One region of the Streptomyces sp. NPDC001604 genome, then DNA from elsewhere that is predicted to be linked to it. Evidence: predicted binding sites of a transcription regulator. Region 1 holds the regulator's gene; each other region holds the start of a gene.
What was found. Region 1 encodes HspR, which represses chaperone genes until heat shock. Its sites were predicted from a motif close to TTGAGNNNNNNNNNCTCAA; they were not measured.

Region 2: lon (endopeptidase La) is a predicted target of HspR. The motif match lies at 1,219-1,237, and genes of this name have one in related genera.
Region 3: dnaK (molecular chaperone DnaK) is a predicted target of HspR. The motif match lies at 1,630-1,648, and genes of this name have one in related genera.

Annotation. Positions count from the first base shown of each region.
Region 1 is NZ_JBIAUY010000002.1:333,333-336,606, reverse strand. Features, by position in the region: gene grpE (nucleotide exchange factor GrpE) at 1-459, shown strand, start outside; gene dnaJ (molecular chaperone DnaJ) at 493-1,659, shown strand; gene ACFY1E_RS06715 (heat shock protein transcriptional repressor HspR) at 1,664-2,110, shown strand; gene ACFY1E_RS06710 (sugar ABC transporter substrate-binding protein) at 2,523-3,274, shown strand, end outside.
Region 2 is NZ_JBIAUY010000015.1:190,496-193,769, reverse strand. Features, by position in the region: gene ACFY1E_RS33550 (hypothetical protein) at 1-113, shown strand, start outside; gene ACFY1E_RS33545 (rhomboid-like protein) at 259-1,023, shown strand; gene lon (endopeptidase La) at 1,260-3,274, shown strand, end outside.
Region 3 is NZ_JBIAUY010000006.1:114,874-118,147, forward strand. Features, by position in the region: gene dnaK (molecular chaperone DnaK) at 1-1,583, opposite strand, end outside; gene ACFY1E_RS18905 (OsmC family protein) at 1,741-2,169, opposite strand; gene ACFY1E_RS18910 (hypothetical protein) at 2,228-3,274, opposite strand, start outside.

The sequences.
Region 1 (3,274 bases):
CAGCGGCTCCAGGCCGAGTACCAGAACTACCGCCGCCGAGTGGAGCGGGACCGGATCACGGTCAAGGAGATCGCCATCGCGAACCTCCTGACCGAGCTCCTGCCCGTGCTCGACGACATCGGCCGCGCCCGGGACCACGGCGAACTCGTCGGCGGATTCAAGTCCGTCGCGGAGTCGCTGGAGACCGTCGCGGCGAAGATGGGACTGCAGCAGTTCGGCAAGGAGGGCGAGCCCTTCGACCCGACGATCCACGAGGCCCTGATGCACTCGTACGCGCCGGACGTCACGGAGACGACCTGCGTGGCGATTCTGCAGCCCGGGTATCGCTTCGGCGAGCGCACCATCCGCCCCGCGCGGGTGGCCGTCGCCGAGCCGCAGCCCGGCGCCCAGACCGTCAAGGCCGAAGAAGCGACCGAGGCGGCCGACGACAAGGAGAGCGGTGGCCCGGACGAGGGCTGAGCTTGAACCAACGAGGAAGGAGGGGCGTCGGGGATGAGCACCAAGGACTTCATCGAGAAGGACTACTACAAGGTCCTCGGCGTCCCCAAGGACGCCACCGAGGCCGAGATCAAGAAGGCCTACCGGAAGCTGGCCCGCGAGAACCACCCGGACGCCAACAAGGGCAACGCCAAGGCCGAGGAGCGCTTCAAGGAGATCTCCGAGGCGAACGACATACTCGGCGACCCCAAGAAGCGCAAGGAGTACGACGAGGCACGCGCCCTCTTCGGCAACGGCGGCTTCCGCCCCGGGCCGGGCGGCGCAGGCGGCTCCTTCAACTTCGACCTGGGCGACCTCTTCGGAGGCCAGGCGGGTTCCGGGGGCTTCGGCGGCGGAATCGGTGACGTCTTCGGGGGCCTGTTCAACCGGGGCAGCTCCGGTACGACCCGGGTGCAGCCCAGGCGCGGCCAGGACATCGACACCGAGGTCAGCCTCAGTTTCACCGAGGCGATCGAGGGGGCGACGGTCCCGCTGCGCATGTCCTCGCAGGCGCCCTGCAAGGCCTGCTCGGGCACCGGCGACGCGAACGGCAACCCGCGGGTGTGCCCGACGTGCGTCGGCACCGGCCAGGTCGCGCGGGGTTCCGGCGGCGGCTTCTCGCTCACCGACCCCTGCCCGGACTGCAAGGGCCGCGGTCTGATCGCGGAGAACCCCTGCGAGGTCTGCAAGGGCTCGGGACGCGCCAAGTCCTCGCGCACCATGCAGGTCCGCATCCCGGCCGGGGTGTCGGACGGCCAGCGCATCCGGCTGCGGGGCAAGGGCGCACCGGGCGAGCGGGGCGGCCCGGCGGGCGACCTGTACGTCACGGTGCATGTGGACGCGCACCCCGTGTTCGGCCGCAAGGGCGACAACCTCACCGTCACCGTCCCCGTGACGTTCGCGGAGGCGGCACTCGGCGGCGAGGTCAGGGTTCCCACCCTGGGCGGCCCGCCCGTCACCCTGAAGCTGCCGCCGGGCACGCCCAACGGCCGCACCATGCGCGCCCGCGGCAAGGGCGCGGTCCGCAAGGACGGCACCCGCGGCGACCTCCTGGTCACCGTCGAGGTGAGTGTCCCGGCGGATCTGACGGGGAAGGCTCGTGACGCACTTGAGGCGTATCGCGAGGCGACCGCGGGCGAGGACCCGCGGGCGGAGCTGTTCAAGGCCGCGAAGGGAGCATGACCAGATGGACGGCCGTCGACGCAACCCGTACGAGCTGACCGAGGAAACCCCGGTCTACGTCATCTCGGTGGCGGCCCAGCTCTCCGGCCTGCACCCGCAGACCCTGCGCCAGTACGACCGCCTCGGCCTGGTCTCGCCCGACCGCACCCCCGGCCGTGGCCGCCGCTACTCGGCCCGCGACATCGAACTGCTGCGCACCGTGCAGCAGTTGTCGCAGGACGAGGGCATCAACCTGGCCGGCATCAAGCGGATCATCGAACTGGAGAACCAGGTCGCCGCGCTCCAGCAGCGTGTCGCCGAGCTCCAGTCGGCGGTCGAGGGCGCGGCGGCGGCGATGCAGCAGCGCGAGGCGGCGGTGCACGCGTCGTACCGCCGCGATCTGGTCCCGTACCAGGAGGTGCAGCAGACCAGCGCGCTGGTGGTGTGGCGGCCGAAGGGGCGCCAGGACTGACGTACGTGTGTGACAGGGGCCCGGAGGCAGAACCTCCGGGCCCCTTCCGCATGCCGGGCACGACGGCCGGTCACGGCCGGTCGTGGCCGCGGCGGTCGTGCGTCTGGCTGGGTTCATTCGGTCATCTGGTCGGGACGGGAACGGCTGACGGAAGCCGCCGTGATCACGACTCGTGAGGAATGGGGTCGGTTGTACGGATCTTTGCCTGCCGATTGCCTGCGGTTGCATGGAGAGTCCGTAAAGAACCTTTGGAGGCGTTTCCGTCATGCCTTTACATGGTCGGCGGAGTGTTGCGTTGCGCACTCGTTAAGTAGTTGCGCTTGACGCCCGGGGGCCGCTCCGCGTTGGCTTTTCAGTCACCTGGGTCGCAAGTTGCGCCCGCGTCCGGAAGACACCAGAAGTGAGCTCCTCCATGCGTTCCACGCGTCGTACCGCCATCGCCGTGGCAGCGTCCACGATGACTCTGTCGCTCTCCTCCTGCGGCGTGCTGAACGTGTCGGGGGACAGCAGCTCGGCAAGCCCGACGAAGGGCAACGACGTCACCGTGGGGCTGCTGCTGCCGGAGACGGCCAACACCCGGTACGAGGACTTCGACTACCCCATCATCAAGAAGCAGGTCGCCGCGCTCACCAAGCAGCAGGGCAAGGTCGACTACCAGAACGCCGGGCAGAACGCGGCCAAGCAGGCGACCCAGATGCAGAAGATGATCGACGACAAGGTCGACATCATCCTGCTGGACGCCGTGGACTCGCACGCCATCGCCGGTGAGGTGAAGAAGGCGAAGGACGCCGGTATCCCGGTCATCGCCTACGACCGGCTGGCCGAGGGCCCGATCGACGCGTACATCTCCTTCGACAACGAGCTCGTCGGCGAGGTCCAGGGCCGCACCCTGCTGGAGGCGCTGGGCAGCGGGGTCGACACCTCCGACAAGATCGTCATGATGAACGGCTCGCCCACCGACCCGAACGCCAAGCAGTTCAAGGCGGGCGCCCTGTCCGAGCTCAACGGCAAGGTGACGATCGCCAAGTCGTACGACACCACGGACTGGGACCCGAAGAACGCCCAGGCCAACATGAAGGCGGCCATCGAGGCGATCGGCAAGGGCAACATCGCCGGCGTCTACTCCGCCAACGACGGCATGGCCGGCGGCATCGTCAAGGCCCT
Region 2 (3,274 bases), on a different contig from region 1:
GCGCCGACATCCGCGACGGCGCCATCAGCGAGGTGTCCGTCTACTGCACCGGCGACTGGGACCCCGCGACACGCGCGGCACACGCCAAGGAGGTCGACCTGCTGAGGCCGTAGCAGGACGAAACAGTAAGCAGGGGTTGTCCTCTGACGCATGAAAAGCATGAGAGGTTGCTGTGAATCGCCTCTCGCGTGGCGTCGGTCACAGACAGGGACCCCTGTGGTTGCGAAGGGTGGGGCGCAACGGAAGGAGCGCCGCAACGTGGAACCCATCGCGACGGCCGACAACGAACCCTCGGTCGCGCCCCTTCCCGACGTGTCCGAACTTCTCGACGGTATGCCGCGTCAGCGCGGCGCGGTCACCGTCGCCGCACCGACCGTTCAGGTGCCGCCCCCCGCGGCCCGCGCCCTGCGCCCCTGGCGCCTTCTGCCGACCCCCACCGGTACGCCGTTCACCTTCGCCTACGCGACGGTCCTGGCGGTCACCACTCTGATCGCCGACTACGCCGCCCCGTCGCTCGTCGACAGCCTGCTCCAGGCCTCCAGCACGGACGTCGCACACCTCGTGCAGACGCCCGTGCTGGTGCTGCTCGCCAGCGCGCTGTGGATCGCGGGCGGGGTCGTGTCGCCGTACGTGGTCTGCTTTCTGCTCGTCCTGACGGCGCTGGAGCGGCGCATAGGCGGGGCGCGCACGGCCGTCGTCTTCCTGCTCGGCCATGTCCTCGCCACCCTCGCGACCGAGGTCCCCGTGGGCCTGGCCGTGCTCGTCGGCCACCTCCCCGACAGCTCACTCCACCGCTTCGACTACGGCATCAGCTTCGGGGTGGCCGCCAGCGTCGGCGCCCTGGCCGGACTGCTCATACCCTGGCTGCGCTGGCCGATGCTGGTCCTGTTCGGCGGCATGCTGGTCCAGGACCTGATCGAGTTCACGGACCCGCTGAGCAACTGGGGCCACCTGATCTCCCTGGCCATAGGCATCGCGACCTGGCCGATGATCCGCCGCTGGTACCGCGCGGCGACCGCCTGACTGCCGCCCGACCGCGGATTCTTTTCACCTCGCCCGGCGTTGTCTCTTTTCAGCCCGTCCGGCGTTTGAGGACGAGGCCCCTCAAGGGCCGAAAGGCGGGGGTCTGGGGGCGGCAGCCCTCAGCACACGCGCACCTCACCGCCGTGATCGCTGACAGCGAACGGGACCCCGGGAACATTAGCGGAGCGCCATGCATTGAGTCGGCATAACTCAACTTGACTGCCGGAGGGTAGATCATGGCATCGACGTCCACACCGCTCACCCTGCCCGTGCTGCCGCTCGACGACGAGGTCGTGCTGCCCGGCATGGTGGTGCCGCTGGACCTGAACGACACCGACGTACGCGCCGCGGTGGAGGCCGCCCAGGCCGCCGCCCGCTCCGAGCCGGGAAAGCCCAGGGTCCTGCTGGTGCCACGCATCGACGGCACATACCCGGGCACCGGTGTGCTCGGCACCGTCGAGCAGGTCGGCCGGCTCGCCGACGGTGACCCGGGCGCCCTGATCCGCGGCCGCGGCCGCGTGAAGATCGGCGCGGGCACCACCGGCCCGGGTGCGGCGCTGTGGGTCGAGGGGACGAGGATCGACGAGAGCGTGCCCGAGCCGCTGCCCGGTCACGTCACCGAACTGGTCAAGGAGTACAAGGCCCTTGCCACCGCCTGGCTGCGCAAGCGCGGCGCCTGGCAGGTGGTCGACCGGGTGCAGGCCATCGACGACGTGTCCGCCCTGGCCGACAACTCCGGATACTCGCCCTTCCTGACGACCGATCAGAAGGTCGAGCTGCTGGAGACCTCCGACCCGGTCGCCCGCCTCAAGCTCGCCACCCAGCACCTGCGCGACCACCTCGCCGAGCAGGACGTCGCCGAGACCATCGCCAAGGACGTCCAGGAGGGCGTCGACAAGCAGCAGCGCGAGTTCCTGCTCCGCCGCCAGCTGGAAGCCGTACGCAAGGAGCTGCGCGAGCTCAACGGCGAGCAGGACGGCGAGGAGTCCGACGACTACCGGGCCCGTGTGGAGGCCGCCGACCTGCCGGAGAAGGTCCGCGAGGCGGCGCTCAAGGAGGTCGACAAGCTGGAGCGGTCCAGCGACCAGTCCCCGGAGGGCTCCTGGATCCGCACCTGGCTGGACACCGTCCTCGAACTCCCCTGGAACGAGCGGACCGAGGACGCGTACGACATCCAGGGCGCCAAGGCGATCCTCGACGCCGAGCACGCGGGCCTGGAGGACGTGAAGGAGCGCATCACCGAGTACCTGGCGGTGCGCAAGCGCCGCAGCGAGCGGGGCCTCGGCGTCGTGGGCGGCCGGCGCGGCGGTGCCGTACTGGCCCTCGTCGGCCCGCCCGGCGTCGGCAAGACCTCGCTCGGCGAGTCCGTCGCGCACGCCATGGGCCGCAAGTTCGTCCGCGTCGCCCTCGGCGGTGTGCGCGACGAGGCGGAGATCCGCGGCCACCGCCGTACGTACGTCGGTGCGCTGCCCGGCCGTGTCGTCCGCGCCATCAAGGAGGCCGGTTCGATGAACCCGGTCGTCCTCCTCGACGAGATCGACAAGGTGGGCTCGGACTTCCGCGGCGACCCCGCGGCCGCCCTCCTGGAGGTCCTGGACCCGGCCCAGAACCACACCTTCCGCGACCACTACCTGGAGGTCGAACTCGACCTCAGCGACGTCGTCTTCCTCGCCACGGCGAACGTCCTGGAGGCCATCCCGGAGGCCCTGCTGGACCGTATGGAGCTGGTCCGCCTGGACGGCTACACCGAGGACGAGAAGGTGGTCATCGCGCGGGATCACCTGCTGCCGCGTCAGCTGGAGCGCGCGGGGCTGCAGTCGGACGAGGTCACCATCGACGAGAGCGCGCTGCGCAAGCTCGCCGGCGAGTACACCCGCGAGGCGGGCGTCCGTACCCTGGAGCGCTCGATCGCCCGGCTGCTCCGCAAGGTCGCGGCGCAGCACGAACTGGGCGACCGGGAGCTGCCGTTCACCATCACGGAGGGTGAGCTGCGCGGTCTGATCGGGCGGCCGCACCACGTGCCCGAGTCCGCCCAGGACCCGGCGGAGCGCCGTACGGCGGTTCCGGGCGTGGCGACGGGTCTCGCGGTCACCGGCGCGGGCGGCGACGTCCTCTACGTGGAGGCGTCCCTGGCCGACCCGGAGACGGGTGCGGCGGGTCTGACCCTCACCGGCCAGCTGGGTGACGTGATGAAGGAGTCGGCGCAGATCGCGCTGAGCTTCCTGCGCAGCCACGGTGCCGAACTGGAGCT
Region 3 (3,274 bases), on a different contig from region 1:
TCGCGGACGAACTTCTCGGTCTGGTAGACGAGTTGCTCGGCCTGGTTGCGGGTCTCGGCGGCCTCGCGGCGCTTGCGGTCCTCCTCGGCGTACTGCTCGGCCTCCCGCATCATGCGGTCGATGTCGTCCTTGGGGAGCGCCGAGCCGCCGGTCACCGTCATCTTCTGTTCGCGGCCGGTGGCGAGGTCCTTGGCCGAGACGTGCATGATGCCGTTGGCGTCGATGTCGAAGGCGACCTCGATCTGCGGGACGCCGCGGGGGGCCGGGGGCAGACCCGTGAGGTCGAAGACGCCGAGCTTCTTGTTGTACGCGGCGATCTCTCGCTCGCCCTGGTAGACCTGGATGCCCACCGAGGGCTGGTTGTCGGTGGCCGTGGTGAAGATCTCCGAACGCCGGGTCGGGATGGTCGTGTTGCGTTCGATCAGCTTCGTCATGATGCCGCCCTTGGTCTCGATGCCGAGGGACAGCGGGGTGACGTCGAGGAGCAGCACGTCCTTGACGTCGCCGCGGATGACACCGGCCTGGAGGGCCGCACCGACGGCCACGACCTCGTCGGGGTTGACGCCCTTGTGCGGGTCCTTGCCGGTGAGTTCCTTGACCAGGTCGGTGACCGCGGGCATCCGGGTGGAGCCGCCGACGAGGATGACGTGGTCGACCGCGGACAGCTTGATGCCGGCGTCCTTGACCGCCTGGTGGAAGGGGGTCTTGCAGCGGTCGAGGAGATCGGCGGTGAGTTCCTGGAACTGGGCGCGGGTCATCTTCTCGTCGAGGTGCAGCGGCCCCTCGGCGGAGGCGGTGATGTAGGGGAGGTTGATCGTCGTCTCGGACGAGCTGGACAGCTCGATCTTGGCCTTCTCGGCGCCCTCGCGCAGCCGCTGCACGGCCATCTTGTCGCCCGCGAGGTCGATGCCGTACTGCCCCTTGAACTTCTTGACCAGGTGGTCGACGATCCGCTGGTCCCAGTCGTCGCCGCCCAGGTGGGTGTCGCCGTTGGTCGCCTTGACCTCGATGACGCCGTCACCGATCTCCAGCAGCGACACGTCGAAGGTGCCGCCGCCGAGGTCGAAGACCAGCACGGTCTGCTCCTCGCCGCGGTCGAGGCCGTAGGCGAGGGCGGCGGCCGTCGGCTCGTTGATGATCCGCAGGACCTTCAGGCCCGCGATCTCCCCGGCCTCCTTGGTGGCCTGCCGCTGGGAGTCGTCGAAGTACGCCGGTACGGTGATCACCGCGTCCGTGACGTCCTCGCCGAGGTAGGACTCCGCGTCCCGCTTCAGCTTCTGCAGCACCCGCGCGGACAGCTCCTGCGCCCGGTAGCGGGTGCCGTCCACGGAGCCCTGCTCGGGGAAGCGCCAGCTCGCGTCGCCCATGTGCCGCTTCACGGAGCGGGCGGTCCGCTCCACGTTGGTCACGGCCTGCCTCTTCGCTACCTCCCCGACGAGCACCTCGCCGTTCTTGGCAAAGGCCACGACCGACGGTGTGGTCCTGGCCCCCTCCGCATTCGCGACGACGGTGGGTTCGCCGCCCTCCAGCACGGCCACCACCGAGTTCGTGGTCCCCAGATCGATCCCGACCGCACGTGCCATGTCCGTCCCCTTCCGCCAGGGCACTCCTCACTCACCAGCACAAAACTTGAGTGCGCTGTTGTCAATGCCGCGTGCTCCGGGTACCCGCAAACGACGGTGCCGCGCCCCCTGTCCCGGGGGGCGCGGCACCGATCGACGTCCAGGACGCAGGTGGGTGTCAGGCGAGCTTGGCCGACAGGGTGATCGTCGTGCCGGTGAGGGCCTGGCTGACCGGGCAGTTCTTCTTGGCGTCCTCGGCGGCGGCGACGAAGGCGTCGTTGTCGATGCCGGGGACCGTGCCCTCGACGGTCAGGTGGATGCCCGTGATGCCCTCACCCGGCTGGAAATTCACGTCGGCCGAGGTGATCAGCTTGGTGGGCGGGGTGCCGGCGCCGGCCAGGGCGTGCGAGAGCGCCATGGAGAAGCAGCTGGAGTGGGCGGCGGCGATCAGCTCCTCCGGGCTGGTCTTGCCGTTCGCGTCCTGGGAGCGCGAGGCCCAGGTGACGGGCTGCTCGGCGATGGCACCGGAGGAGTCGAAGGAGACGACACCGTTGCCCTCGAGCAGGTTGCCTTCCCAGACGGTGTGTGCGGAGCGCGTGGTTGCCACGATGAATCCCTTCGAATTCTGGCTGTTCCTGTAGGACACCATCCGATCACATTCCGGCTCACTGCACCCGGAACACCGGCCCACGCGCGGTGAACGGCAGCCGCGCCCCCTGCGGGATCAGATACGCGTGCTCGCGCCGCACCCGCAGGACGTCGCACCAGCCGTCCGTGATGACGAGGACGGGCGCACCCGGCGGGAAGTCGTCCGCGCGCTGCAGGAGGTCGATCCCGGGCTGCAGGACCGTACCGCCGCGGCCGTGGACGCGTACCCGGCCGGCGATCTCCGTGACCGGCACGAAGCCCGCGTCGTGCGGGGCCGCGTCGCAGAAGATCACACGGGCGGCCGGGACGTCGCGGGCCTCAGCGTAGGAGGCGATGGCGCCGAGGGCCTTGCCGAGGAGGGTGCGGTCCATGGAGCCGGAGGTGTCCAGGACCACGCCGAAGGTGCAGCGGGCGATCTCCTCGGGCGGGAACCAGCGGCCGGCGCGCGGGATGTCGGGGGTGGAGGACTGGCGGCGCGAGGGGCGGGCGTATGTCCGTACGGGCTGTGGGCTGGGCACGAACTCGTCGAACCAGCGGGCCAGTCGGGCGTCCCAGGGCAGGGGCGGGTGGCTGAGGGTGCGGATCTCCTCGACCAGGCCGCCGGGGAGGAAGCCACGCCCCTGCTGCCGGTGCAGGTCCAGGCCCTGGCTCAGGCCCCGGCGGTAGAACTCGTCGAGGTCGACGTACGCACCGGGCGGGCCCAGCGGGCCGCCGAGCATGTCGCCGCTGCCCTTGCCGCGCAGGGTGGACAGGCGGCGCATACGGCGCAGGTCGCCGGCGAGACGGTCGTAGACCTCCTCGGAGGACAGGCCGGTGAGGGCCGGGTCGTGCAGGAGGCCCTCCGGCATGGTGCCGACCTGCATCTCCTGCAGCCAGCCGTTGATCACGTAGTCGCAGGCGATGTTGAAGAGGTAGTGGTCGCGGGTGCCGCAGCGGTCGCCGTGGCGCAGGGCGGCGTGCAGCATCTCGTGGGCGAGGATGAACCGCCATTCCTCGTCGTCGAAGCGGCGCAGCGGGTTGATGTAGATCTCGCCGGCCTCGGCGTTCACCGCGGCCACGGAGAT